Linked DNA regions of Xanthocytophaga agilis. The protein of the gene in region 1 interacts with the protein of each later gene in a pairwise test. Links are inferred from orthologs where the notes say so. Each region holds a gene or a part of one and is shown on either strand. Other genes may lie near its edges. The genes, in order: sucD and sucC.

Region 1 (15,343 bases):
CAGGATGCACAGATCCATCTCCATCCATTAACAGCTCAGTGCCATAATAAAGCTGAGGGATACCACGTGTAGTTAACAGTAGTGTAATGCCAAGTTTAAACTTCTGAATATCTCGTCCAATACTTAAGAAAAAGCGTGTCAGATCATGATTATCGAGAAAGATTACATTGTTATTCGGATTGGGATAAATAAAGTCCTGCCCTAACAACATATAAAGCCGAACCAGGCCAGTATCCCAGTTTCCTTCTTCCTGTAGAGCCTGTATCACTGTACCATAAAACGGAAAGTCTGTCACTGAAGGAAGTTGAGTTACATATCCATCTGTGCCTTTAAAGCCTTTTTGCCAGTAAGCAGTCATTGGTACAGAGTTAATCCATGCCTCACCCACCAGGTTAAATTTGGGGTATTCGTTTTGTAAGGCTGCTGCATAGTTAGCCATAAATTCTTTATCAGGGTATGGGTAGGTATCCATACGTATTCCATCAATCCCCGCATATTCAATCCACCATAGGGAGTTTTGAATCAGATAAGTTGCAAATCTTGGATTGGTTTGATTGATATCAGGCATAGAGGGAACAAACCATCCATCTGTCATTTTACGTAAGTCAAATTGTGAGGCATAGGGATCTGATGGCGTGCCAGTTCTATAACTTGTAAGCATAGGTTCTTTTGCCTGTGAGTCATGTATCCAGTCTTTTTCCGGTAAGTCTTTCATTAGCCAGTGTTCAATTCCTATATGATTGGCTACCATATCCTGAATAACCTTCAATCCTGATTGATGGCTCTGATTTACAAAGCTGACATATTCCTCATTACTTCCGAACCGACGATCTACCTGATAAAGATCCGTAATAGCATACCCATGATAGCTTTCTCTGCGTTGGTTGTTTTCTAAAACCGGGTTTAACCAGATGGCTGTAACTCCAAGATTTTTAATATAGTCAAGATGATTGGAAATTCCTTTTAAGTCGCCTCCATGTCTGCCAAAAGGCTTGTTTCGGTGAGTTCCTTCATACATACCAGCTATGGTATCGTTTTGCTGATTTCCGTTAGAAAAGCGATCGGGCATGATAAGATAAAGCACATCTGCCGGACTAAATCCCTGGATACGATTGGTGGATGAAGATTTTGTTCGCAGTTCGTACTGATGGGTAAATGTTTTTTTGCCTATTTTAAAGACTATAGGTACTTTACCAGCTATAGCATCCGGGGAGATCTGGAGATTTAAAAAAAGATAATTGGGACTCTCAACTTTTTCAATGCCAGATAAGTTTACACCTTTATAAGATAGTGAAACTTGTGCCTGACCTATTCCAGGTCCGTGTACTAAAATCTGTAGTTCAGGATTTTTCATTCCTACCCACCAGAAGGCAGGTTCAACGTGCGACAGGGTTATTTTTTGTGCAAAGGCGGATGATGAAAAAATGACCCAGATAAAATAAAAACTCAAATGAGTAATAGTTTTCATATGTAAATATTTCTGGATAATAAATATAGGTTCAAAAGTACAAACAATTAGTACGAAAGCAAGAAGTTTAGTACAATTGGAAAGTGAATTGAGAATATGTTGATGTAGTTGAAATGTAAGGGTGAAAGGAAATTTCTGTGAAGAAGCTAATATGTAAGAATTTACGTGTAGAATGGTGGAAATAAAATAATGAAAGGTCTGTATTTGGATAGGAAAAATTAATATTGTATAAAGTGTTGATTATGAATGTAGAACAGGAGTTTAAACAGTTTGTGGAGTTCGGACATATTTTTGATAAGTCCACACGCAGAGAGTTGGTCCGCTATCTGAAAACAAAATTGTATGAACCGTCATCTTTGAAAGACAATGAGTTAGCTGTTACGGATTCTCAGGAAGGATGGATAACTGTTCTGGACAAAATTTTTACAGAAGACAAGCTTCTTCGGGTTACAGTAGGGAATGAAGCACTCGCTACCCAGATTATTCATGATACGCTTCTATGGATGCGTAGATCACAGAATGAGATCAACAAAAACAATCCGTGTCAGGAGGAGTTTGGGATGTTCCAATCCTGGAGAGATCGTCCTTTACGACTGTGGGCTGAAACCTGGTATCATCTTACAAACTTTCTGAAAGAGGCTTATACAAGAGAACAACTGGATGTTAGTTTTTATGAATATCATTTTGATCCGGTTTTCAGAGATAGGGAACGATTCTATAAAGAGATTGAAGGTGAAGGCGAAGATACTCATCCTGTTAACCGTTTGGTGAATGATTTACTCCGACAATGGGAGATACTATTGGTTCAGAAAAGTCTTCAGTATGAAATGCAGGAGATACAGGAAAAAATGCAAGCTTATAGTGAACTTTTATATGCTAAAGCCTCCGAATATGAAAAGATGGTTGACTTACTGGAACCCTTTGCTCAGGAAGTAGGGCGATTCTGGAATATGTCAAGAGGATTATGGAAACAGACCAACTTTGATGTATTACAAAAGTATCAGGAACTTTTGAAAAATGAAGATTCTATTAAGGAACTGGCTGATTTATTAGGGCGTATGAGAGAGGCACAGATTGAAATTGAGCATGAACAATATGAATATGCTATTGCTAAGGCTACCTACAGGCCTAGTCTGGATGAGTCAACTGAGATTGGTGGGGTTTATGAGAGTAATAATCTGAATTATCTTCTGCCTGCAGAGACTGTTTTGTTAGGTGATACAGAGACAGAAATGGCTTTTTACAAAAAATACATAGACAACGGATTATTAACTTTTCAGTTTCAGGGAAGAGAAATTGTAAAAGGAGAGGGGAGCGCTTCTGGAAATCGTGAACTGATACGACGCAAACACAAAGGTCCGTTTATTATTTGTGTAGATGCGAGCGCCTCTATGGAGGGGACACCGGAATATGTGGCTAAAGTCTGTTGTTTTGCTATTTTGCAAATGGCTGCACGGGAAAAACGAAGCTGTTATCTGATATCGTTTTCTACGAGCTTGCATACCATTAACTTACTGGAGTTGGAAAATTCCATGGACCAACTGGTCAAGTTTCTATCTATGACTTTTAATGGCGGTACTGACATCCATCCACCTATGTATGAGGCATTGACTATGTTGCAGACTCACAACTACAAAGAGGCGGATGTCCTAATGATTTCTGATTTTATTATGTATGAAATGCAAGACCCTCTGTTAAAGCGTATTCGTCAGGAACAACAAAAGGGAACCCACTTTCATAGTCTTACGGTACATACTGGTACTGATCCGAATATCCGGGTTGTGGAAGTATTTGATAATTACTGGATTTACAATCCGGAAAGTAAGGAGATTGGTCGGCAACTGGCAGTGGATTTACAAAAAATTAATCTTGGAACATCCTAAATATAGATCTCTTTCATAATACACTCATATCTAAGATAACGTCCTTTTGCCAGCAATATAGATAGGTACCTTACTCTTAAAATGAGAATGGATTACGCGCCATACGTTTTTGTTCTTGTTTAAATGCTTTCAATAACTCTCGCACATATACTGGATCTCTCAATATTTGTACTTCCTCCTTCAATTGTTTGATATACTTCTTGAGTACATTTACTTCTCGTTTTACATTGGCATCAAGGCGTTCTGGAGGCATACATAATTGAGAGTAAAGGGAGGGTACAAATGGATTGTCACCCATTTGGAGAGAGTATAATTCTGCTTCTAGTTCATCAATTTGTTCCTTTAGTAACTTGTTGTAATATTTCAATTGTTCATCTGGAAGAAGCTCAAAATCTCCATGATCTTTTTGTTTATATTCTAATTGCAATCGTAAAAGTTCAAAGAGGTCATCGTTTTCATATGCTTGGGTGATTCGTTGCATAATCAACGTTTTTCTTTCTTTTTCAAGTGCATCAGGTTCTCTGTCCGGATGGAATTCTTTAACCAGTTGCATATATACAGAACGTACTGTTTTAGTTATATTTTGTGCTTCCTGGCGTATTTTTTCTTCTTTAGCTATTTGTTTGGCTGTTTTTTTTTTGTTGGCCTTTCGTTCTTCCTCTGTAGCAGCTTCCTGTTCTATTTTGCGTTCATACGCTTCCTTAAAGGTATTGACATCACTAAAGTCTGCATCCTCATCCATATCAATGCCCATATTGGCAAACATTTCTTTCATCATTCCACCCGTTTCTTCATTGGCCTGTTGATTGTATTCGTCAAATGATTGTCCTTCATATTTTTCGAACAGGGGCTTCAGATCTTCATAACCTAAGTCTGCAATTAAGGGATATACCTGCGTGACAATGAACTCTGCCAGGGTTTCATTATCACGCTTCTTTAATACACCTGAGTCATGTACTTTATCAAGTGTCCAAAGGGATTGAATCTTGAGTTCTATTTTCTGTTTTTCCAGAGGAACCAAAAAATCGTTAACTTTTTGCTGAGCTTTTTCCAGAACAGTTTGTGTATTGGTAAGAGCCTGCTTGAGTTTATCAACTTTTTGCGAATAGTTGTTAAACTGTTTCTGGAGTTTGGATAATTGCTTTCCTTCTTTTGTCTGAATAGCAATTATATGTTGATTTTCTCTATCCATAGTTTTGTTAGTGATCTGTGCAAAAGTGAAACTTTGTGAAGTCTACTGAATTGGCTTTGATATTTTTTTACAACTATTATAGTTTGAGAGCTAGTTGTTCAAATACCTGTTCCCATCTGACATTTTTTCCGGGTTGTTTGCCCAGGCGGACAATGATCAGATTTTTGGAAGGATTGACATAAATGTATTGCCCATGAAATCCATTGGCTTCAAAATTACCTTTTTTTGTATTGGTAAACCACCACTGGTATTGATAATATGGCACACTTCCCTGAGTTGTGTCTATTTGAGTAGATTCTTCAACCCATTTTGCTGGTATCAATTGTTTGCCATTCCAGTTGCCTTTATGAAGATAGAGCCTTCCAAATTTAGCAAAGTCTCTTGCTTTGGCATTAATACAACAAAATGTCTTTTCAAGTCCGTTCTTCTTTTTATCAATACTCCAGGTGGCATCATACTCCATTCCAATAGGTTGCCACAATTTTTCATTCATGTATTCTGTTACATTTTTATGTGTAGCCCGCTCCAGTATTAACCCTAGCAACTGAGTATTGATGCTACGATAGGCAAATTGGGTTCCTGGCTCATAATCCATTTTCAGACGGGAAATGTATTTACGAAGATTACGACCATAATAAATCTTTGCAGCCATACCAAATGGTGAGTAATAGCTTTCATTGGCTTTAATACCTGATGTCATTTGTAGTAAATGGCGAATGGTAACTTTGTCAAAATCTTTTTTGTCTTTAAATTCAGGAATATAGGCTATGATTTTATCATTGACGCTATGAATGTGACCTTCAGAGATGGCAATTCCAATCAATGCCGAGGTGTAAGACTTTGCCATAGAGAATGAAGCTACAGTTGAGTTCTTTTCATACGCTCTGTAGTATTTTTCAAACAGAATAGAATCATTTCGGATGATCAAAAAGGCTACTGTTGGTGTATTTTCTAAGAGGCTATCCAGTGTTTGAAGCTTCATGTGCTGGAATGTTTTCTGACTCAAATGTTGTGCTTCAATAAAATGGAAAGGAGTAGGGCTTGCCGGAAGAGGACGAGAAGGAAATATCTTATAATCAGTGATATTGGAAAAGTTGTACCAGACAAACCTGCCAACCAGACAGGAGGTACAATTAAAAAAGATAATAACAAGTAAAAGACTTTTAACTATGTTGCGCATAGAGTAGTGAAGAGAAAAAAATAATACTGGAGAATAGTTTCAAACAGTTGAGTTTTCAAAAATAGAAATTTACTAAAAAATATCCCCCTTCCGAAACTTAATTCAGAAGGGGGGATCATATACAGAATAAGCGTTTACTTATTGTTTGACAATTTTCAATGTTTGTCTCTTATCTCCCTGAGCTACCTGCATCAGATATAAACCATTTGGCAGACGACTAGTATCTACAGGTAATAGACTATTATTTATTTCAGGGGTATATTGATGTGTATATACTTGTTGTCCCTTCACATCATACATTTTTACACTTACTTTTGCCTGGTCACTTCCCAAAAACAGTAAATTGAATTTGCCATCAGACGGGTTTGGATAGGCTGTAAGAATTTCAAATGCATCCGCTTTGTTTGCCAGAAGTTCTGAACTTTCACGAGCGGCACCACAGGCTGCACTGGTAGATGCTTTACTATTGAATTTACTTACTCCAGCACCATCTTTCCATGAGATTGTAGTAGTATTTGATCCTGCTACAGTGATTGTTGTAAAGTAGCTATATCCCGGAGGAGCTATAACACTGCCTTTTTGGTTTGTCTGGTATACTGACCAATCTACACGAACATTAAATGGATTAGGATTATTAATACGCCAGCGACGTAATGAGTCTGGTGATGCAGAGCAAACTGCTGCAAAGCCAAGAGAACTGATGTAATCAGGTGTAACAGCTACAGTAGCTATAGCTGCTTCGGCATTTACCAGCCCAGATCCTGTACGATAGTCAAATCCCTCATCAAATCCTGTAGAATTCGGATCATCCATATCTACTGCAGTATAAGATAGTGTACCTTTGATATGTTCAGGTGTAAGTCCCTGTGGGCTTCGGCTTGCTTCGATCATCAATGCCGCTACTGCAGCTGCATGAGGTGCAGCTGCTGAAGTTCCAAAGAAATTAGGCAGCGTGTCACTATCCTGAGGGCTATCCTCTTTAAAAAAAGTAGTATTTGTACCATCAACTGCTGTAATTTCTGGCTTGTTACGCACTACATAGCCTATTCTGTTTCCGTCAGTATCAAAAAAAGTCGGTGTACCACCTAGTGAAGAAAAGCTATTGATATAAGGTGGATTAACACCAAATGCAGGGGTATTATAATAGGCGGATGCTCCTACTGCTACTGCACCAGATGCATTGGCATGTCCTACCAGAGTAGAACTTAAGATACCTGGAATTTCAGGAGTAGTTAAATAAAAAGCACCATCACCAAAATTGACATATTTCAGTCTGTTGGGATCTGGACCCGCATATTTTACGATATATAGGTAAAATGTTTCTGTCGTAGTAGTATTTAAAGGGTTGTTAAAGTAACTGAATACCTCAACAGGATTTCCACTGGCAATATTATCACTTGCAGCACCTGCTATAATAGTACCTTGTGCATTTAACAGATAAATATCCATATCTGACTCCGCACCTACTCCTGAAGCTGAATAAAAAGAGTCATCCCATTGAAAAGAACAACGATAAGTACCTCCTTTAGGAATAAAGATAGGTTGATAATACCTGGCAGGATTTGTATACGCACCAAAGTTATGAGCTTCACCCAAATCACTTCCCATTGGAGATTCACCTGTGTTACGGAAATCGCTTTCATATGATGCACGTCCCTGATTACCGGCAGAAGAGAAATAGCTAACACCCTGAGCAGCAACTATATCAATCGCCTGAGCAATGATACCATCCTGAAAAAAAGGCTCGGCAAAATAAATAACGTCATCTGTGATTACTTTGCAGCCACTGTTTGCCAGACGAATAATCCCTTGAGCAAAATCTGCCTGACCATTGAAAGCTGTGTGGAATGCTAGTTCAGATCCTGGAGCTACATCGTGGATTAATTCTATCATAGCCCGTCCTTCGTCTGAGCCTCCGGATGTAATATCAGACAATACCTGAACAGGTTTGGTATGATTGTAAGGATTTCCTGGGCCTGGAAGGTCACCTGTCAGGACACCTTGTGCAGCTCCATTTAGATTATTATAGCTGTCAGATAGGACACCAATTTTTACTCCCAAACCGTCAACTCCATAGTTTTTCTTAGCAAGTGTACTGCGCATTGCTGAATCTGCCTGGCTGGTAGCAAGGCCAACGTTTTTCCAGGGTTTATAGGCAGGCATTACAAATTTTACGGAAGAAATTTGTTGCATTTCAGAGATAGCACTTATTGGAAGCAATCCTGAAATTACTCTGCCAAACATGCCTTTTATAATCATTCCTTTGGATTCAAGAATTGACTTTAAGGCTGCTGCATCTCCTTTAACTGTAATATCAACCACTACCTTGTTATCTACAACCTGTAAAAGCTGCTCGTTGGAAGGTATGGAAGTGCGTGCACTACTTTTACGTGCTGAAGAAGAGTAGGATTGCTCAAGCTCCAACAGATCAGATGTAACTTTTGTTTTTACTGGTTTAATGTTGGTTTTTACAGGCGTTTGCAATGTAGGATTACCTACAATTTGAGCTGATAATACGGATGGGGTTAATAGCCCAAGCAACGCCAAACAAAAAAATGCAAAGCGGTTTAGTAGTCTGTGTTTCATAAAAAAATAAGGATTTGTGATTCTTGTATATGAAAAAAGTTTAAATAATGGGGTTTTCAAAATTATTGCTCCGATTTTCGATGAATTTTTTATATTAATTACTGTATTTGGTTGATATACTGAAGTTTCTTGTCTCTTTTTGAATGGGCTTTGTGGGTTAATTGGTTGATTATCTGTTGTGTAGTAGGTAGAAGAGGATCTTTAACTGAGAGATGTAAGTTCTTTGGGAAAATCTCACTGATTTTTGAAGAGGTAGTTATCTATATCGCTTTTACTTGAAAGGGACAGTGTCTTTATATGTATCATAGCTATGATTTTGTAGTGCTTTTCTCTGAGGAAATATTTTTACTTCTCTGATTTCCTCCTATTTTTGCCCCGTCTTCATTATTCAACCTTAACTCAGCCGAATGTCATGAGTGTATTAGTCAATAAAAACTCCAAAATTATTGTACAAGGCTTTACTGGTTCTGAGGGTAGTTTTCATGCCCAGCAAATGATAGAATATGGTACTAACGTAGTAGGAGGAGTAACGCCAGGTAAAGGTGGCTCGACTCATCTGGAGCGTCCGGTATTCAATACAGTAAGAGATGCAGTAACTTCTACAGGTGCTGATGTTTCAATTATTTTTGTGCCTCCTGCATTTGCAGCAGATGCTATTATGGAAGCTGCTGAAGCAGGAATAAAAGTAATTATCACTATTACTGAAGGTATTCCTGTTAAAGATATGATTCCTGTAAAAGAATTCGTGAAAAAGAAAGGAATTACATTGATTGGACCTAACTGTCCGGGCGTTATCACTCCAGGAGAAGCTAAGGTAGGAATTATGCCTGGATTCGTTTTCAAATCAGGAAAGGTTGGCATCGTTTCAAAATCAGGTACATTAACATATGAGGCTGCAGATCAGATTGTGAAGGCTGGTTATGGTATTTCTACTGCCATTGGTATTGGCGGTGATCCTATCATTGGTACTTCAACCAAACAAGCAGTTGAATTACTAATGAATGATCCTGATACAGATGCTATTGTTATGATAGGTGAGATTGGTGGTAGCTATGAGCCTGAAGCTGCTCGCTGGATTCGCGAAAATGGAAATCGCAAACCTGTAATCGGATTTATTGCCGGACAAACTGCCCCTAAAGGTCGTCGTATGGGTCATGCTGGTGCCATTATTGGTGGAGCAGATGATACTGCTGAAGCAAAAATGCGTATTATGAGTGAATGTGGCTTGCATGTTGTTCAATCTCCTGCTTTGATTGGAGATACAGTTGCAAAAGTATTAGGTGCATAATCTTGTATTTATAAAGTAAATTGACTGCTTAAAGCCTGCTTGTGGTATGCCCGCAAGCAGGCTTTTTTATTGATATACCCAATAAATAATTCGATTGGGTATTAAATTCCACACAATTCCACAAAATAGTGAATGTAAAGGCTGTTTTTAGCCTGAAAACTGGTGGCATGAGGTTTTTAAATTACTAGGCATACAGAACAAAGTAGGAGGCTGGAAGGAGGAGGAGTGATTCAATCAATATAACAGCTGTTTACCATTTATTAGGTGGTGAACTAACAATTAGTAAGACAGATAAGAGTTCTTTTTAAGAACCTCAAAAATAATAAAGATTAGAGTGGGTTAGATTAAAAATAGACGGTGGTTTCGCTGAAAATAGTTGGTAACATTTACCAACTATTTTTTTTGCCTTCCCTTTTCAAAATATGTGGTTTGTTATATAGTAATTTGAGTAGTCAATTCTACAATTACCTGCCAAATCAATGGCTGAAAGGCTTTTTATTCTGAGGTATGTATTTTTCAATTATGTAAGAAATCTCAGAAAGAGGTTAGAAGATACATTAACCTTTTCTGTTTGATTTTCGTATAAAAAATAGTCATATAACAGATAAGACAATGGTACGCAGGCGATTACTTATATTATCAGCGATTTTACTTTTGATCTGGATAGCAGGGATGTTTGTATTTCATACTACCCTGGAAGGGTATTTACATATGTTTTTACTACTGGCTACAAATAGTGCCTTATTTTGTATAGTGCGAGAAGAGAAAGAGAAACGTGCAGATGAACAAATTGGGTAGTACTTTGTAGGAGAACAGGATTTTAACTTCAGTTCTAAAAAACATATAAAGGCTCACAAGCGAAATTGTATTTTTTCTGTGTTTTGCTTTACTTGCGAGCTATTCATTTAAAGATTAAACCCTTTACTATAACAAACCACTTTTTAGCACAAAAAAGCTGATCTTCTTTAAGATCAGCTTTTTTATATCCAAGGATAATACACTATTAGCTATTTACAACAGTTCCGCCATTTACATGTATTGTCTGGCCACTAATATAACTGCTATCCTTAGAAGCAAGGAACACATAAGCTGGTGCTACTTCGGATGGTTGACCTGCTCTGCCTAATGGAGTATCCTGACCAAATTTGCTTACTTTCTCTTTATCAAAGGTAGCAGGAATGAGAGGTGTCCATATTGGACCTGGTGCTACTGCATTAACCCTAATTCCTTTAGAGGCCAGATTCTGAGAGAGAGCTCTTGTAAACGATATAATTGCTCCTTTTGTAGAGGAGTAATCCAACAAAGTAGGATTGCCTTTAAATGCTGTTACTGAAGCCGTATTGATAATGGTGGCATTTTCAGACATAACGTTCAGAGCTGCTTTGGTGAAATAGAACATAGAAAATATATTCGTTTCAAAGGTTGCACTCAATTGCTCTTTCGTAATTGTCTGTATATCTTCCTGTGGATGTTGTTCGGCTGCATTGTTAACTAGAATGTGTAATTTTCCGAATCGTTCTACAGTCTGTTGAACTGCATTACGACAAAAGATCTCATCTCTGATATCACCTTGAATCAACAGGCATTGCTGACCTTCCTCTTCTATCATTTGCTGGGTGATATGGGCATCTTCGTTTTCTGTTAGATAAACAATGGCTACATGAGCTCCTTCACGGGCATAATGTACAGCTACTGCGCGACCAATGCCACTGTCGCCACCTGTTATCAAAGCTACTTTGTTGGACAGCTTACCACTTCCTTTGTAATCATTACGAATAACTTCAGGCTGTGGCTGCATCTCAGTTTCCAACCCAGGCTGGAAACTTTGTTCCTGTTTAGGAAAATGATTGGGATATTGATCAGTTGGCATAATATAAAAGTAAATTGGTTATATATATAGAAAGTACTTAATTCTAACAGGAGAGACGATAGTGTTGGACAAAGAATGGATTACTATTAACTGCTTTGCTATTTAGGTAAGTGGGGCTGATATCTGCAGTTAAAAACTTATGCCTTTTACCAGTTAGTTATTGATGTTTTTGGGTGTGCAAAAAAGGCAACAGAAGGATAGTCTTTTGGGTATTAGATCCCGATAAAAACAGTGCATATTGCAAGAAAAACCTCCTTATTCTGAGGCATGATTCTGGATATATATGTAGTATAATCAGTGATTTTAACACTGTATTCTACTTATCAACTTAAAATTATATCGTTATGAATAAGCTATCAATGAAAGGTAACTGGAACGAAGTAAAAGGAAAATTAAAGCAAAAATATGGTCAGTTAACGGATGATGATCTAATATTTGCTGAAGGAAAAGATGATGAATTGCTGGGTCGTCTGCAACAGAAGCTTGGTAAAACTAAAGATGAGATTCGAAAAGAAATTGCCGAATTCTGATAGGGGAGATCTAGTACATGAAAAGGGCCTGCTCATTATGAGCAGGCCCTTTTCATGTATAGACTTACATATTACTTGTGCTCTTTAGAATAGAGTCCACCGACCCATGTATTGGAATAGCATAATACAAAACCATAAAGCTATCTCACCGCTTATGCCTGACTCTGGAGCCAGGTTTTTGTGTCCTCGTAAGAGCCGAATGATTTACTACTATCTGAACTGGACATTGTTGTTCTGATAACCAATCCATTTACAGTGCATAATTTTTGAAAACGGCTCAAAGCTACTCTCTATGTTTTTTGATTTGTACATTGATTGCATAGAACATCATTTTTAGTTATGATACTAAATTTAGTCATATCGGATAAGCCTTCAATCATACCTGACATTTGTTATTCCTTTGCTGATGTAATGAAAGTATAACTCTGTTTAGTAGAGAGTTGCCTTGCTATAAGTTTCTGATTTATTGAATTAATAACCAATGTGATATAGTTAAAATACAGCTTTTTGTGTGTTATAATGATAAACAACAAACGAATGATAACAGATTGCTTGTTAGAAAGTAAATATCTGCGTTAAAAGTTAATTAATTGTGATCGCTACCACATATTTATGAGATAACTTGTCGCTCTATAGGTTGTTAATTATAGGTCTATATGCTTTTATTTTAAACAATTCCTTACAGTAATACCAAACTCAACATACTTAATGGTTGATCTCAGTGGGGAAGAAAAAAGGTAAACATAGCGTTTACATAACAAGAATACACAGCTCAATTCTTATATGTGAGATTAGTTGTGTAAAAAATAGAAAGGGAACCTATAGATAGGCTCCCTTTCTAATGAGGATAATATCAATTTATTATTTCAGACTTAAACTGCCGTCTTTAGCATCTTTTTTAAGGTCATCATTGGCAAACACTGCTACTTCTACACGTCGGTTTTGCTGACGTCCATTATCGGTATCATTGGAAGCAACGGGTTCAGTTTCTCCAAAGCCTCTGGTTCCCAAACGATCAGTGTCAACATTTAGTGATTTCAGGTACTTACTTACTGCTTTAGCTCTTTTTTCAGATAGTTTCAGGTTATAATCATCTGAACCAACATTATCCGTATAGCCATCTATCAGAATATTGGTGTCTTTGTATTTCTTTAATACATCAGCCATTTTCTGAATATTCTTTTTAGATTCGTCGCTTAGCTCGTCTGAGTTGAATGCGAACAGAATACCTGAATTGAAGGTGATTTTTATACCTTCTCCAACCCGTTCTATTTTGGCATTGTCAACTTCTTTGTTTAATTCTGCCGCTTGTTTATCCATATAACGTCCTATGGCGCCACCTGCAACACCACCAATTGCAGCACCAATTATTACCCCACCTGCAGTGTTTCCTGCTTTGTTTCCAAGTATGCCACCTACAGCACCACCTACAGCTACTCCTGCACCTGTCCCTATAGCAGTTCTTTTATTGTTACGAATTGTATTACAACTAAATAATAGAGATGCACCTAGTGCAATTGTCACAATCGATTTTAGATTAAGGGTTTGTCTTTTCATAGTTATAATTTTTAGTACTGCATATAGTTTTACAAAAAATATGCCTTTTTGTCTTATTGGAGCAACCTTGTATACTAAAATGTAGACCATTTATGTCAAAAATGTGGAGATTTCGGGACGAGCAAAACAAAAAAGATGGATTTCTGGAATGGAATGTCTTTTTGCTATAGATAGTATAGAAGATGGTAGATTTTACTACCAGATGTATTACCTAAACAGATGAGTTATGGACTCCATTTTTGTGAATTCTATTGCACTTATGTATTGTGTATCAGGGTTGTTGATTTGTATATACAATTACAAAGATGTGAAGAGTAATGTAACAAGACACGAATAAGTAGAATAGAAAATACTTACTACTAAACTGATCATTAAGTGAACTACTTTACTCAATATACTAAGGCGAATGAGAGCAGACTTTCATTCGCCTTTTTATTTTTAAAGCTCAGCTATTTGATGTATTCAGTATGTGTAGAGATCAGCGGGCAAAAAGTGGAGGATTTTCTGCAATCATACTGTGCCTTGTATTTTTTACTATCTGTATGTGCCGGGAATAATATTTGAGACTATAGGTATAAAATAAATTCAATTTAATTAATTTTTTATCTCAATTGTATTAACTATGAAAAAGGTACACTATGTAGGAGTAATTGCTATGTTACTTCTATTTTTTGCAACATCAGCAAGCTATGCACAAGCTAAATTTGGTATCAAAGGTGGAGTAAACTTATCTAATTTTTATTCCGGAGATGATGTTAGTGACAATAATCTAAAACCAGGATTTCAAGCGGGTTTATATGTGAAGGCTCCCATTATCGAAGATGTATTATTTATTCAGCCTGAGTTATTATATACCCGTAAAGGTGCTCAATCAACCTACAGTAATTTTATTCAGGGAAGCGGTAAATATCAGTTTGGATTAGGATATGCTCAGTTACCTGTTTTGTTAGGTGTAGATTTAGGAATATTTAATATTCACGCAGGACCTTATGTGGCTTATCTTACAGATGCTAAAGTAAAAGATGTCGATAATGATGGTAGTATTAATGGTGTAACAGATTTGAACCGGGACAATTTCAATTCGTTGGATTATGGGTTATCAGGTGGCATCGGACTGGATTTTGAAGCGGCTCAGATCGGATTGCGGTATGACTTAGGTCTGCGTGAGGTAGGGGCTTCAGGGCTAGCAGGTGAACTTACTAAAAACTATAAAAACAGTGCTATACAACTATATGTAGGCTTCCATTTTTAAGTATTGAATAAGTACTGAATTTTAATAAACAACCCTCGGTTCTTAAAACCTAGGGTTGTTTGCTGTTTGACCCATATAAAGCTGTTCAAATTAATAATTTATCATTGGTAATCATTAGTCGGGTGAAATTCAAACTAGGTTTGTCTTAAATAAATCATCTAGTAACTTTACCGTATACAATTTCTGTAACTTTTGTTTTATGCCATAATTTTCGCTGAAAGTATTGTAATATTAGAAACATAGTTACATATTTGAGCCAGAGACAGTGGATAGTGCAATCCAAAAACCTTGCAATCTGATTGATGTATCGTCAATCGTGTTTAAAGTTTATCCACGCATCACGAGCTTGTTCTTGACTAAGCGTACACTGCCTACCGGTCCAAATTGCAGTTTGATTTAAGAAAATCAATGTAGGACCGGTAGGCGTGTACGCATCGAGTTGAACAATCCCGTCCTAAGTATTGTACGAAGGTGATTGCATACTCTGTCTTTTTCACTGATTCTGATAGCATGTAAATACAAACGCCTGACATTGTG
Region 2 (15,309 bases), 500 kb from region 1 along the record:
GTAATTTCAGCTATCTGTGTTTCGGTTGAATCAAAGATACGAAAGGTAGGTTTGAAAAACTTGAACTTTTGTTTGATAGTAGCAATGCTGGTACCTGTACCGTCTGTTACTGTTAGTTTAGACATAAAAAAAGTCCATCCTCTTGACAATGAAGCTTCTACTACATTATCAACATTAACAAAATCAAGCTTGAAAGGAAGCATGGCTTTGTTTACTAAGAGGCGCAGTAGTTTTTGTCCAAAAGAAATTTTTTGTAAAACGGCTCCAGTTGATGCACCTGATTCGTCAAATACTTTGTACTCGTTTTCGAATTTTAAGAAATTTACTTTTTCGTCAATAAAATAACTGTTGGTCTGGAAAAATTTTGTACTCATAATCTGGGTTTACTAAATAGTCCTACTCATAAGGCTTTTCGGTACGCCCCGTTTTTTTGAGTGATTGCTGGTCTTCACTTTATTTATTTGATAATAGATAAGTAATTTGATTTATTAGGTATTGTTTTTTAGCCAAATTTCGAAGAAATGATTGACATTAAAAATGATGGGTAAAATTAGTTATTGTTACTTCCATTCTTGATTCATTCCTTTGATAATTTGTATTGCACTTTTTTGTGTATTATCTGTGAGCCTTATTCTGCTATGAAAAAAATGATGTTTGCACTGTTTGTATTAATAAATAGTGTATTTGTTGTATCTGCACAATCGGATACCTTATCAGTTACATTGGAAAATGTACCTTATCCTTATCCGGTAAAGTTCCTTCCCTTGAAAATAGAAGATCAGGACCTGCGAATGGCGTATATGGATATCAAGCCTGTTGTAAAGGCAAATGGTCGTACAGTAATACTTTTTCATGGGAAGAATTTTGGCGGGTATTACTGGACTAGTGTGATAAAAGCTTTGATTGGAAAAGGGTTTCGGATAGTGGTGCCAGACCAGATAGGTTTTGGAAAATCATCCAAAGCATTCATTCATTATAGCTTTCATCAACTGGCTACAAATAACAAAAATCTTCTGGATACATTGGGAATTGAAAAAGTGACAGTGATGGGACATTCGATGGGAGGGATGTTGGCTACCCGTTTTGCGCTTATGTATCCTGATAAGGTAGAGAAGTTGGTTCTGGAAAACCCTATAGGACTAGAAGATTACAGAACCTTTGTACCCTATATGACAGCAGAAGAAGAGTATCAGAAGGAACTAAAAACTACGGCAGAAAGTGTAAAAAAATATTATCAGAACTCCTATTTCCCTGAATGGAAGCCTGCTTACGACTATTTGGTCGAAATAGGTGCAGGTGTAACCGGAAGTGCTGATTTTCCAAGGTATGCCAAAGTTGCTGCTCTTACGTATATGATGATTTATGAACAACCTGTATGTTATGAATTTAGCCAGTTAAAAGTTCCGGTGATTTTATTCATTGGTAAAGAAGATCGAACGATTGTAGGAAAAGGATTTATCTCTGATTCAGAGAAGGCTAAACATGGACAGTATCAGGTGTTGGGTAAAGAAACCGCCAAAAAAATCCCTAACTGCAAACTAATTGAATTTGATAATGTAGGACACATTCCTCATATTCAGATTGAAGCGACCTTTTTGAAATCTTTTCTGGAAACCATTTAAAGGATGGCCTAGATTATTTCATAACGGTTTTACAGGTAGAATTTATACTATAATCTCTTACTGAATCTGCTTCTTTACAGTAGCCTGATATTGGGAAGGGGAGAAACCAGTAGCTTTTTTGAAGTAGGTATTAAATGTGGTTTTTGAACTAAAACCTGCTTCATATGCTATGCCTAGCATATTTAAGTGATGATGTCTCTCAGAAAGCAATAAAGTTTTAGCTTCCTCTACTCTATATGTATTAATAAACTGATAGAAGTTAGTACCAAGTCCTTCATTGAGGACAAAGGATAGTTCATGGGAGGTAATATTCATTTTTGAGGCTAAATCTGGCAAGTCCAGATCTGAATCGAGGAATAGTTTTTCTGCCTGCATCCGATAGTGTAGTTCGATTTTTAATTGTTCCAGTTTTTCGGATGAAAGACGTTGGGTTTTATTAATGACAGGCTGCTCTGATTCCAGGATAATTTCATTAATGTATACTTGGTCCTTAGGTGGATAAGGAAAGATTTCTTCTTGTCGCAACGAAAAATACACAATGAAGTAGGTAGAAAGTAAATACCCTAAAGGTGTGAAAGCAGATATTATAGAAATCTTGAAAAATACTTCATTAAACCATAGCAGTACCATGCATACCAATATGAATAAGAAGTTTCTTAGCCATTTCAAATTAATGGATTCAGTGGTTGATGTTATCAGTTGTATATTCTTCTGATGTTTTAGTAATTTCCTGTATGCTAAAATCCAATATATTATTACTTGCACCTTTATGATGTAAAACATTACCAATCCAAAATACGGATTAGGAGGAATAGGTGAAGGGTGAGTCCATAAGTATAGCTTTGTGTCAGCGCTTTGAAACAGAAAGGGTAATTGATGTAACAGAAATAACAACCAGGGGATAAAGTGTAAAAAAACTATTTTGTTCAATTTTCTTCCAGGAGAGGTAAAGTTGACTATACTAAGATACAGGGACGGTGCCATAGCAAAGCTTAGAAGTTCTAAAACACCAATCAGATGAGGGTATTGCACATAGGTATTGAAATGCAAAAAAGGGCGGTCCAGAAGTGTACATCCAAAAGAAAATAATAATATACCAAGCCAGAAGTTGGCAAGTATATTGACTTTTCTGGGGTTCATAAAGGCCAGAAAAGAAAGCACAAATATACTGCCACATGTAAGAGTGTAAACTATACTATCCAAAGAGAAATTTGATTTGAGTAAGTATTACTTGTGGGATTTGTGCCTGAAATTTACAAAAATCAGATGGTATTTTTACTTGCTTACCCTAACTTTGTAGTATGAGTAAAAACTACAGACATAGGGTAAGTTCGTATAAACAAAATAGAGAATAGAAAAAAAGATCGACAGACAACCAATTTATATCATCTGGCAATTTCTTTTACAGGCTTTAGTTGATTATTGCGTTTTTCTGTTTTACGTAGGTAACTAAAAATTCCCAAGCTTACAATGCCAGTAAGTAACCAGAACAAATCTACTCCCAATACAGTATATTGTTTTGTAGAAAGTGCTTTTCCAATCCAGTCACCTGTTACAATACTATTAGACAAGGGTACTACTAAAGAGAGTATACCACCCATAAGCAAAGTAAAACGTGTTAAGCGGGACTCCGTTCTATAAAAGTAGCTGCAAATAGAAATAGCTAACCAGCCTCCAAAAAACAGGGAATTAACAATAGTAAATCTATTGCTCAGTTGAAACGGAACAAGTTGTTCTGAAATAAACAGAAGTGCTATAGCTGGATATAAACCAAAGCAAATAGCCAAATACCACATCGTTACTTTATGATGAAATCGTTTTTGCTGGTCTGTATATTCTTTTTTGTTGCGGGCCTCTTTCCAGATTAAAATCCCACTAATCAGAACAAAGCAGGTTAACAGTGCCAGGATGAAATAAATAATCTTTACTAGTATACCTCCAAAGGTGCCAAAATGTATTCTGCCAATTCCGAATAATACAGATTGTACATAGGTTTTATTACCAGGCATGGATTCTATTAACTTTTTACCATCTATTAAGCTGTACGAAACCAGTCCGTCTCCTGTAAAGCTTTGTGCATCTTTTAACATAAATGTTATATGTGCATCTTCCTTTTTATAGTGCTTTAAGCCAATCAGGTTAATCTCAAATCCAGGATATTCATGTTGTACTTTTGTTACAAATTGATTGATCGAAAGATGGTTGGATACAGTCTGGGCATTTTCTTTCAATACAATACCTTCATTTGGACGTATAGCACTAATCACTTTCTGTTGATTCCCTCCAAAAAATACGAGGACTGTTGGCAATAGAATAAGAATGGATAAAATATAAAATGCACCTGTGATTGCATATAGCAGTTGAAAAGGTAATCCTAAGATTCCTAATACTGTATGGGCATTTGTCCAGAGTTGCTTCCAGGAACCTTTTAGTGAGAATCCATAAAATTTGGTAACAATATTTCGCCAATGGATAAGTACGCCCGTCAGTGTGGCAAACAAAAAAAATAATGACACAAACCCTGCTATGTATCTACCTAGGCCCGGCAGTTGATCCAGGAAATGCAGCCTGTATAACGTTTCGCCAGTAGTGGTTTTAAGTTCTTTGCTAAACGCTTGGTTGACTGGTGAATAGGTTCCCCGAAAATGTTCTTCTTGGTGACTGGCGGTCTGAATATGCCCACTTACCCATATATCCGGACGCGTATAGGATGGTGTTGTTAAATACGTGTCATCACTCCAGTCAAAATTGGGAATGACACTTTTAACTTTTTGTAGTGTAGTGTCATAATCTATAGGTTTACCCGTATAGTATCGGGCTGCTGGATTTTCCCATTTGTAAAATTCATCCCGAAATAACGTGAAAGCTCCTGCAAAGAAAATGATATAAAGTGCTACACTGATTACAATTCCAGAAACTGTATGGGTATGAAATAAAATGTTGTAAGCTCGGTTAGGCAGACCAGAGAATTTCATAAGTTAACGAAGCCAAAAGGTTATACTTGAAAAGATACAGATAAGCAAAAGATAGACTCCCCATATTTTCCAGCCATTTTGTGCCAGAAAAGGGACAATCATCAAAATACCCCATAGCAGAAAGAGAGTAAATGTGGCTGTAAGCATTACTATATTTCTGTCAGGTAATATGGTGGCTAGAAAAAGATGAAAGGTGATGGAAACAAAATATCCACCCAATACCGCTGCAGATATTTTTAATGTCCGTTGTCCGGGTGTCGTCAGATATTCTTTTTTTGCTGGCATATGGAAAATCATGAATGAGATAGCTTATTTACTAAGTGACATAGTAGTTGCATCAGAGAAAGAATACAACTGTAAACTAATAGACTTATAATCAATCCACTTATCCATCCCCATTGCCAAACCCAGTTGCTTGTTCCTAGTACAATAAATATCCAGCTTATGAAGCCAGGAATTGAAATTTTGTAAAATGTTGAAGGATAATAACGGGAACCAGAATATTGTATCCAGATACCGAGGCTTAATAGAAAGAGTGTTATCATATAGTATCAGAAATATACGCAATATGTCCTTTGTTTAGAATTGATCCAAATTAAAAGAAGCATTTGTGAAAATTTATGCTGCAATGCACATATCCACCAGTAGTAAGACGTGCTTCTATACAAAAGTTTTTTAGTGAAGGCAGGATTGGGCAATCAATCCGTGAAGAACTTTTTTATAATCCAATCATTTGGATTTTTGAGTAGAGTTTTGGTCACTTTTCCAGTCTGCGCATAGTTCATTGCAAAAGACAACTTTGTGAAGGCAAGGCAGGCTTGCTGGTTGGCTGAGGAATTACGTATAACTCTAATCACATTTGGTTTTGACAAGAGTTTCGATCATTTTTGTGTTTGCGCTTAACTCACGGCAAATTATTTTCTGACCGGAACTCCGATCACTTTTTTGTCTTGCGCATAGTTCACCGCAAAACAAAATCTGATTGGAATTTACCGCACTAGCATATTTGTAGTGAATAATGTGTAACTAAACTTTAGCCATGAAGCACATCCCGTAACGGTGGGATAAATGCAAGATCCATTGTAAGTCTAGTACACATTGGGTTGGACATATAAGTCTCTATCCAAAATTAGGAGACACCTGTATAAAAACAGAAAGCCTCTTATCATAAGAGGCTTTCTGTTTTGGTATTATTAGTATGATTATACAGTCTTGAGCACATCTGTTACTCTTGCTGCTGCATCTTTTAACTGAACAGCAGAGAATACTTTCAGACCTGATTCATCAATGATACGGGCACCCTCTTCAGCGTTGGTTCCTTGCAGACGAACGATAATAGGTACTTTTATATCTCCGATTTTCTTGTAAGCTTCAACCACACCATTGGCAACACGGTCACAACGAACGATACCACCAAAGATGTTGATCAGAATAGCTTTTACATTTGGATCTTTCAGGATGATACGAAAACCTGCTTCTACTGTTTGTGCATTAGCTCCACCACCTACATCAAGGAAGTTGGCAGGTTCACCACCTGATAATTTGATAATATCCATAGTAGCCATAGCCAGACCAGCACCGTTTACCATACAACCTACGTTACCATCCAGTTTCACGTAGTTCAGACCAGACTGGCTCGCTTCGATTTCCAGAGGATCTTCTTCGTTCAGGTCACGCAGATCTGCATAGTTTGTATGACGATACAATGCGTTGTCGTCCAGGTTTACTTTTGCATCTACAGCTAATATCTTGTTGTCTGAGGTTTTCAACACAGGGTTGATTTCAAACATAGAAGAATCTGTTTCTACATACGCACGGTACAAAGCAGTGATGAATTTCACCATCTCTTTGAATGCTTCGCCTTCAAGACCTAAGCCAAAGGCTACTTTACGTGCCTGAAATGGTTGCAGACCAATTACAGGGTCAATCCATTCTTTTACGATTTTGTCAGGGTGATGCTCTGCTACTTCTTCTATATCCATACCACCCTCAGTACTTGCCATAATTACATTGCAAGACTTACCACGATCTAAAAGAATACTCAGATAATATTCTTTCGGTTCTGAAGGACCAGGATAGTATACATCCTGAGCAATCAACACCTTATGTACTTTTTTTCCTTCAGGGCCTGTCTGATGAGTAATCAACTGCATTCCCAGAATATTTTTGGCTTTCTCTCGTACCTCTTCAAAATTTTTAGCCACTTTCACTCCGCCTCCTTTTCCGCGTCCACCAGCGTGGATCTGGGCTTTTACTACATAGAAATTAGTGCCGGTTTTTTCGTGCAACTGACGTGCTGCTTCTACAGCCTCATCAGGAGTATTGACAACAATACCTTCCTGAACACGAACGCCGTAACTTTTCAGAATGTCTTTGCCTTGATATTCGTGAATGTTCATTATTGAATAACTAGTTAAAGGTTACAACTGATGGATTAAGAATTACAAAACTATATCAAATGGAGTGAAGCTTTACTGGAAAGTCTCGGCGCGAATCTAAACAATAATCATTTAGAAAGAAAAGCGAAGTTTTATTTTTCAGTTTACTGTAAAGCTGTTTCTTCCTATAAAGGCACAAAGATAGAAATACATTAATATGATTTTCAATCTGTTTACTTTTTCTCTTGTTGCCAACTAATGAATAGAAAATGATTAAAAAAATCATACTGGAAAAATAAAAAATGATAGATTCATACTTTCAATACTACTTATCCGTACAAGGGTAGCAGACACCAAAATATTACTAAGCCAAACCCATTATTCATACTTTAACTATTAGAACTTATGAGTGCAAATCCGCAATCTGTTAGCCCTCAAGTAGAGAAGGTTACTGAAATGATCCATCAATATGCAGAATCTGTTGGCTTAACACGCGAACAGGTATTTAATTCGGAAAAGAAAACCTGGCGCTGGCGTATCGGATCAGCCTATATTGATATCTTTATTCAGACTATCCGTTTTGAAAACGGAACCTCCCGTGATTATCTGCGCATTTTCTCTGCATTAATGCAAATTCCTGCCAATGATCTGCTGAAGTTTTATCGCCATCTACTTGAACTCAATGATTCAAAGTTAGGAGTGAAGCTTACTATCATGCCAAACAGCAACTGGGTATATGCTACCTATGAGCGGGATATTCGGGGTATGGATTATCACGAACTGGCAACTTGTATAGCCGATCTGGAATATTGGGCTGATTTACTGGATGATGAACTGAAAAATACATTTCCAAATTGGTCGAACTAATTTTTGCAACAAATAGACATTTTGTAAAACACCATTCTTAAAAAAGAGTGGTGTTTTTTATTGTATGCATTCTTGTATTTTTACGCTGTTTTTATCATCCTATTTTATTTCCGTTTATGAGACCATTATTTGTTGTGAGTATAGTCTTTCTGGCAACTATTTTTTTATGCAATGCCCAAATCCCTCAAACTCATTATGTAACAGTTAAAGATATCACAGCTAAAAAGATAAAATACAAAGGGAATTTTATTCAGGCTTTGAGTTGGGAAGACAAAAATGGTGAAAACCTGATTATACTCACCGAAACTGAAATGAAAGAGGGTAAAGAGGAAAAGGATGGAAGAAGTAAAGAATTATATGCTTTTCATTGTATTGATAAAAGTACCAATACTTTTCAGCAGCTTCGTCAAATCTACGATTTTGAGAAAGACTGCCCATTTGATGTAATGGTAGGGCATATTGCAGGATCGTTGTCTGTAACAGACCTGGACAAAGACGGCTTTGCCGAAATAACCTTTTTGTATACAGTAGGATGTAGAAGTGATGTAAGTCCCGATGTATTGAAACTGATGATGCTTGAGAATGGGGAGAAATACGCGATTCGGGGTCGGACTGTTTTATATGAAAATGGCTCACCTATGAAAGATTATGCTGAAACTCCTGCTAAAGTAGTAGATGCCTTATTCAGTAAAGCACCCAAAGCCTTTCTGGATTATGCGAATAAGCAATGGGAAAAGTTTAAAATAGTAAAGATGGGAGAGTAGTTACCCTTGTTAGTTTGGTAAAGAGCTTTCTGGTATTATAAAATCTGTTCATTTTTTAGTTTATACAAGTGAAGTCATCCCGTTTTTTTGCCTATCTGCAACTGATGCGCCCGGCTAATATTGTCACTGCAATGGCTGATATTTTAGCAGGGGTAGCAGTGGCTTGGTTTTCTCTATTTAGTAGCGAATATGGAAATATTGGAGAGTTTATTGGTGTTAAGATAAAGACAGAAGGGCCAGCTTCAGGGGTCTTTCAATCTATTGCCGAAAAATACTGGAAAGAGTTTTTTGTATTGGAGATGAATTATCTTTCTATCCTTTTCTTATTACTTTCAACTATTGGTTTATATGGAGGAGGAGTTGTATTTAATGATGTATTTGATGCAAAACTAGATGCTGTAGAACGGCCAGAACGTTCCATCCCTAGTGGGAGAGCATCTTTACGTGGTGCTACAATATTAGGAAGCGTTTTATTGATATTTGGGATTGGTTTCGCATTTTTGGTGTCACCATTAAGTGGTGTAGTGGCTATTTTGACGGCTTTCTGTGCATTACTCTATAACAAGATAGGCAAACATCAGTCATGGGGGCCGTTAAATATGGGTTTGTGTAGGGGACTAAATTTGTTTTTAGGCACGACCATTTTTTATCCGTTTCTACTTTCTTTCTTTCAATTTGAAAACTATCTCAAAGAAGAAAATATACTTATTGAAAGTTCTTCAATTATTTCTGGATTGCAAATAAATACTCCCAGTGTCGATAAATGGTATATCTGCCTTATTCCCATTATCTATATATCTGCTATTACCTCCGTGAGTAGAGGTGAAGTTCATGGGGGGAGTAAGAGGTCGTTTTATATTCCTTTCTTCTTATATGGGATCGTAATCCTATCTATTTGTGTATTAGCATTTATCTCAGGAACACCTCTTTGGCAAAGTCTTCCTTTTTTAGTATTTTTCATTTACCTGATATTTCCGCCATTAATTCGTGCTTATAATGATCCTCAACCTCGTAATATTGGGCTGGCAGTAAAGGCGGGTGTAATCTCATTAATTGTAATGGATGCTTCTATTGCGGCTGTATTTGCGGGAGGGATCTATGGGTTGATTGTACTGGTTTTACTTCCGTTATCACGTTTTTTAGCGAAATATTTTGCTGTAACATAATCGCAGGTACACTTTTTTAGATCTGATTACCCAAATCATACAAATCGGTGATCAGGTCAATGTAACTGCATATGAAAAAGAACTTTTTTGTAAAAGAATACCTCATTTCTTTTGATCATGAAAAGGCTATTACTGTTGTGCAAACATCCTCTATATCTACTATAGAAGTGGATTTTGAACAAATAGAAAAACAGCTTCCTATTGGATCAAAGATTAATCAGTCAACGGTACAGACAGTTGTCAAAGGAGATAAATTTATTGTTTATGGAGAATATTCCAGGATAGAACCTGAGTTCTCTGAACCTGCTGTTGCTACAGAGACTATTGAATTAAAAGAGGTTTTGGGAGATGAGACCATTCTTCCTTCTGTAAACTGATTATCAGTAGTTAATTATTAACTGGTGATGAATAATTGAGGGAATAAAAGTTAACTGTCTACTAAATGCTTTTATTCCTTTCCTATATAGGATTTGGGAAAAATAGTATCATCCAGCAATTTCTTGTAGTGCCTTTACAAATGTATCCAGTTCCTGAGTGGATGTATATACGTGAGGCGTTACCCGAATACCTGCTACTCCCGGACGATCAATGGCTACTGTAAAGATTTTGTATTTACTCATAAGCAGCTTGGCTAATTCGTCTGGTTTTTTGCCTTTGACATGTACATTAGCGATTGCACACGATCGTTGTGGATCAGCAGGGGTGTTCAGTACGATATTCGGATGGTTACGAACCTGATCTGTCCAATAACGTTGCAGATAACGCAAACGCGCTTCTTTACGCTGAATACCTATTTTTTCGTGGAAGCGTATAGCATCCTGTATAGCCAGATCTGTAGCTACCGGATGAGTGCCTGTGTGATTGAGTTTACGAATATCATCGTCTTTGAATCCCATATCGCCAAATAGTTGCCAGATACCTGGAATTTTTTCTTTTCTCACATAGAGAATACCTGCTCCCAGTGGTGTGCCCAGCCATTTGTGTAAACTACTACCATAATAATCACAACCCAGATCTGAAATCTTGAAGTCAAGGTGTCCAAAGGCATGGGCTCCGTCTACCAGCACCTCTACATTATGATGATGAGCCATATCTGCAATTTTACGAACAGGCAAAATCTGACCAGTAATATTTACAATCTGACATACCATTAACATGCGTGTTTTGCTGGTAATCATCTTCTCATACAGGCTTACTATTTCTTCGTCGGATTTGGGATGATTGGGAATGGAAACCAGTTTATTGACAATTCCATATCTACGTGCCTGTAGTGCAAACATGTCCAGCATGGCGCCATAATCCTGTTCAGCCATAATGACTTCATCTCCTGCCTTCCAGGTAATACCGGAGATAACAGTATCTAGTGATTCCGTTGTATTGCGGGTAATGATCAACTCTTCAGGTGTACATCCAAGCAAACGCGCTAATTCGTTCCGAGCTACAAGTTTATCGTCCGTCATACGTGTACGCATATAATAAGAGGAGACCGCATTGACCTGACGGATATGTTCTATGTATTTTTCCAGTACTTCTGTTGCAGCCAAGGAATAATATCCGTTTTCAAGCTGAATAAAATCCGGAGTTACTGTATAGCCTTTTCGTATTTGTCCCCAAAACTCTTCCTTCTTTGCCAGTTCTGGAGCAGAAAGATGCGTTACTTGAGCAAACGTATTTTCCCAGTTTGACAAGGTAAGAGATCCACTGATCCCTGCAACAGACTTTAGGAACTGACGTTTAGAAAGTGATTTCATATAAAGTTTGTCTGGATGACCATAAAAGAATTTGTGTAGGTAGAAGGAACGCTAAAAATAGAAAACGTTTTTTATTTCTTAAAATCATTGTCTGTAACAACCTAGTTTTTATCAATACATACATCGGGTTGAGTATCAATTAGCTAGTTTTTATTTGCCTTAAATAAGATTAAGAGACAGTGATTTTATAAGATGTATTATGTAGTATTTTATGAAAAAATAGAATTTTTCTTTTAAAACTTGAGTTGAATTCTATATTTTGCACAGAGACGGTGGAAATAAAGCCTGAATATCTTGTTTGCTTCAAAAAAATAGTATTTTAGGTTGAGTGATTAGATCATAAGTAATTGATTAGATCATCTTTTTTTCATAAACCTATATTAATTATTTGAGAAGAAATGATTTCATGGAATGATTTTGAAAAGATTGAAATGAGAGTTGGAACTGTGTTGGAAGCAAACGATTTTCCCAAAGCTAAAAATCCGGCCTATCAATTGGTTATTGATTTTGGAGAATATGGAGTCCGAAAAAGCTCTGCACAAATAACCAAATTATACGAGAAGGAACAGTTAGTGGGCAAGCAGGTAATTGCCGTTGTAAACTTTCCACCCAAGCAGATTGCCAATTTTATGTCAGAGTGTTTGGTACTGGGAGTAATTGGAGAGAGTAAAGAAGTGGTATTGTTACAACCAGACAGACCTGTGCCTAATGGTCTTCGGATTGCATAAGAATGAATAAAGCTAAGCGGCAGGAGAAGGTAGGATAGTGTATAGTTTCATGCAGGTAAGTCTGAATTAAAAATTGTCTTTGTGATAGATCAATAGTATTAGATATAACTATAGCAATACATTGAATTTTTTAATCAGTTCATAATTATCACTTTAACACTCTGTTTCATGAATAGTATTATTTACCTGATTCCTATTTTTGGTCTGCTTGGACTTCTCTACACATTTATTCGATCAGCCTGGGTTACAAAACAAGAGGCGGGCGATGCCCGAATGACAGAAATTGCTGGTTATATTGCTGAAGGAGCAATGGCATTTCTTCGGGCAGAGTGGAGAATATTGGGAATCTTTGCCATAATCGCTTCTGCTGGTCTGGGTATATTAGGAGCTTTTAGTGAAAATTCCAGTCCTATTATTGTTGGGGCTTTTTTAATAGGTGCATTTTTATCTGCTTTGGCAGGATATATAGGTATGCGTATTGCAACAAAAGCCAATGTACGTACGGCACAGGCTGCAAGGACAAGCTTGTCTAAGGCATTAGCAGTCTCATTTGCCGGTGGATCTGTAATGGGTATGGGTGTGGCTGGGCTTGCTGTACTGGGGTTGGGTTCATTGTTTATTGTGTTTGTATCTATATTTGGCGGTGTAGGCCCTGATGGAGTGATGAATCCTGAACGCATGAAGCTTGCACTGGAAGTGTTGACTGGTTTTTCATTAGGTGCGGAAAGTATTGCCTTATTTGCCCGTGTAGGAGGGGGAATTTATACCAAAGCTGCTGATGTTGGCGCTGACTTAGTAGGTAAAGTCGAGGCAGGTATTCCTGAAGATGATCCAAGAAATCCTGCAACTATTGCAGATAACGTAGGTGATAATGTAGGTGATGTAGCAGGAATGGGAGCCGATTTGTTCGGTTCATATGTAGCTACGGTGCTTTCTACAATGGTTTTGGGACAGGAAATTGATGTTAGTGATAATTTTGGTGGATTGTCTCCTATTCTTCTTCCTATGCTTATTGCTGGTTTGGGAATTGTATTTTCTATTATCGGCACATTTTTCGTTCGTATTTCTGATCAATCGCTAAAACCGGATGCTGTACAGAATGCTCTGAACTTAGGTAACTGGGGTTCTATCGTATTAACAGCAATTTCTTCGTATTTTCTGATTACCTGGTTATTACCCGAACATCTGGAATTACGTGGACATCAGTTTACTTCTATGGGCGTATTTGGGGCCGTAATTGTAGGGCTGGCAGTAGGAACACTGATGAGTATGATCACCGAATACTATACTGCAATGGGTAAACGTCCTGTTAAGACTATTATTCAGCAGTCTTCTACAGGCCATGCTACTAACATTATTGGGGGATTGTCTGTAGGAATGGAATCTACAACATTGCCTATGATTGTTTTGGCTGCTGGTATTTGGGGTTCTTATGAACTAGCTGGATTATATGGGGTAGCAATTGCAGCAGCTGGTATGATGGCTACAACTGCTATGCAGTTGGCTATTGATGCCTTTGGTCCTATAGCTGACAATGCTGGAGGGATCGCCGAAATGAGTGAATTACCCAAAGAGGTGCGTGAAAAAACAGATATTCTGGATGCTGTAGGAAATACAACCGCTGCAACTGGTAAAGGCTTTGCTATTGCTTCTGCTGCACTGACTTCACTGGCTTTATTTGCAGCTTTTGTTGGGATTGCCGGAATTACAGGTATTGATATTTACAAGGCAGATGTACTGGCATGTTTGTTTGTTGGAGGAATGATTCCTTTTATTTTTTCTTCACTGGCAATACGTGCTGTAGGACAAGCTGCTATGTCAATGGTAGAAGAAGTACGTCGGCAGTTTCGTGAAATTCCTGGTATCATGGAAGGGAAAGCTAAGCCTGAATATGACAAATGTGTAGCTATTTCTACACAGGCATCTATTCAGAAGATGGTAGCTCCAGGAGCGATTGCTTTAATCTCTCCACTAATAATAGGTTTTATTTTTGGACCTGAAGCTTTAGGGGGATTTTTAGCAGGTGCAACTGTAAGTGGTGTATTGATGGGAATGTTTCAGAACAATGCAGGTGGTGCCTGGGATAATGCCAAGAAATCGTTCGAAAAAGGTGCTGAAATTATAGTAAATGGAAAGCCAGAAATCTTCTACAAAAAGTCTGAACCCCATAAGGCCTCTGTAACTGGTGATACTGTTGGTGATCCTTTTAAAGATACATCTGGCCCATCCATGAATATTCTGATCAAACTTATGTCTATTGTAGCGCTTGTAATTGCTCCTTACATTGCTAAGGTTGATACTTCACATTCTGATAATGCAAAAGTGGAAGTTAAGAAAGAAATATCTGTTACGAAGAAATAACAGAAAATGAGTTCTACAGGATTTCTTAAATTTGTATATCATCATACTTCTGAAACAGCATACCTACTAACTTTAGAAAGTTAGTAGGTATGCTGTTTATCTGATTTTCAAGTAATTTATTCTTACTTGGCACTTATTTGATTTACTACAATTTTAGTATATGTAGTTACATAGTCTGAAGACAATCCTAATTGTCCATCTCCATTGTCACCAGTAGCCCAGAAAGTATTATCATTTGTAAGAGCTAAAGTGAAATATGCGCCTGCTGCTACTGATTTTACATCAGTTGCAACTTGCTTAGGTGTTGAAACACCTTCATAAGTTCCATCACCCAATTGCCCAGATCCATTATCACCAGTAGCCCAAAGCGTATTATCGTTCTTAAGAATCAAGGAATGATATCTACCTGCTGTTACCGATTTTACATTAGTTGCAACTTGCTTAGGTGTTAAAACACTTTCATAAGTTCCATCACCCAATTGTCCATCTCCATTGTTACCGGTAGCCCAAAGAGTATTATCATTTTTAACGATTAAAGAAAAATATCTACCTGCTGCTACTGATTTTACATTAGTTGCAACCTGTTTAGGCGTTGAAGTACTAGTAGTAGTTCCATCTCCTAATTGCCCAGATCCATTATCACCAGTAACCCAAAGCGTATTATCATTTTTAACGATTAAAGAAAAATATCTACCTG

Evidence for each region.
Region 2: the proteins of sucD (region 1) and sucC interact in binary tests that used the Escherichia coli proteins (3 or more experiments, as listed by UniProt). The link is inferred for Xanthocytophaga agilis from one-to-one orthologs.

The regions. Positions count from the first base shown.
Region 1 is NZ_JASJOU010000001.1:918,325-933,667, forward strand. Bases 7,748-10,659 are described here. They hold sucD (succinate--CoA ligase subunit alpha), read left to right. Parts: upstream 7,748-8,721; coding sequence 8,722-9,597; downstream 9,598-10,659. Other genes in these bases: QNI22_RS03820 (T9SS type A sorting domain-containing protein), read right to left, coding at 7,748-8,309; QNI22_RS03830 (SDR family oxidoreductase), read right to left, coding at 10,601-10,659. In the rest of the region: QNI22_RS03800 (glycoside hydrolase family 13 protein), read right to left, coding at 1-1,468; QNI22_RS03805 (VWA domain-containing protein), read left to right, coding at 1,711-3,351; QNI22_RS03810 (J domain-containing protein), read right to left, coding at 3,428-4,543; QNI22_RS03815 (serine hydrolase domain-containing protein), read right to left, coding at 4,620-5,723; more of QNI22_RS03820, read right to left, coding at 5,862-7,747; more of QNI22_RS03830, read right to left, coding at 10,660-11,467; QNI22_RS03835 (CsbD family protein), read left to right, coding at 11,812-11,997; QNI22_RS03840 (YiaD family glycine zipper/OmpA-like lipoprotein), read right to left, coding at 12,859-13,554; QNI22_RS03845 (porin family protein), read left to right, coding at 14,177-14,806. UniProt on the Escherichia coli protein: Succinyl-CoA synthetase functions in the citric acid cycle (TCA), coupling the hydrolysis of succinyl-CoA to the synthesis of either ATP or GTP and thus represents the only step of substrate-level phosphorylation in the TCA.
Region 2 is NZ_JASJOU010000001.1:424,356-439,664, forward strand. Bases 4,899-7,776 are described here. They hold sucC (ADP-forming succinate--CoA ligase subunit beta), read right to left. Parts: upstream 6,997-7,776; coding sequence 5,800-6,996; downstream 4,899-5,799. Other genes in these bases: QNI22_RS01655 (YbjN domain-containing protein), read left to right, coding at 7,381-7,776. Outside these bases: QNI22_RS01625 (LURP-one-related family protein), read right to left, coding at 1-374; QNI22_RS01630 (alpha/beta fold hydrolase), read left to right, coding at 639-1,622; QNI22_RS01635 (AraC family transcriptional regulator), read right to left, coding at 1,680-2,252; QNI22_RS01640 (PepSY-associated TM helix domain-containing protein), read right to left, coding at 3,008-4,597; QNI22_RS01645 (hypothetical protein), read right to left, coding at 4,601-4,882; more of QNI22_RS01655, read left to right, coding at 7,777-7,842; QNI22_RS01660 (M949_RS01915 family surface polysaccharide biosynthesis protein), read left to right, coding at 7,959-8,606; QNI22_RS01665 (UbiA family prenyltransferase), read left to right, coding at 8,675-9,772; QNI22_RS01670 (hypothetical protein), read left to right, coding at 9,844-10,149; QNI22_RS01675 (aminotransferase class V-fold PLP-dependent enzyme), read right to left, coding at 10,258-11,523; QNI22_RS01680 (tRNA-binding protein), read left to right, coding at 11,922-12,251; QNI22_RS01685 (sodium-translocating pyrophosphatase), read left to right, coding at 12,420-14,612; QNI22_RS01690 (RCC1 domain-containing protein), read right to left, coding at 14,735-15,309. UniProt on the Escherichia coli protein: Succinyl-CoA synthetase functions in the citric acid cycle (TCA), coupling the hydrolysis of succinyl-CoA to the synthesis of either ATP or GTP and thus represents the only step of substrate-level phosphorylation in the TCA.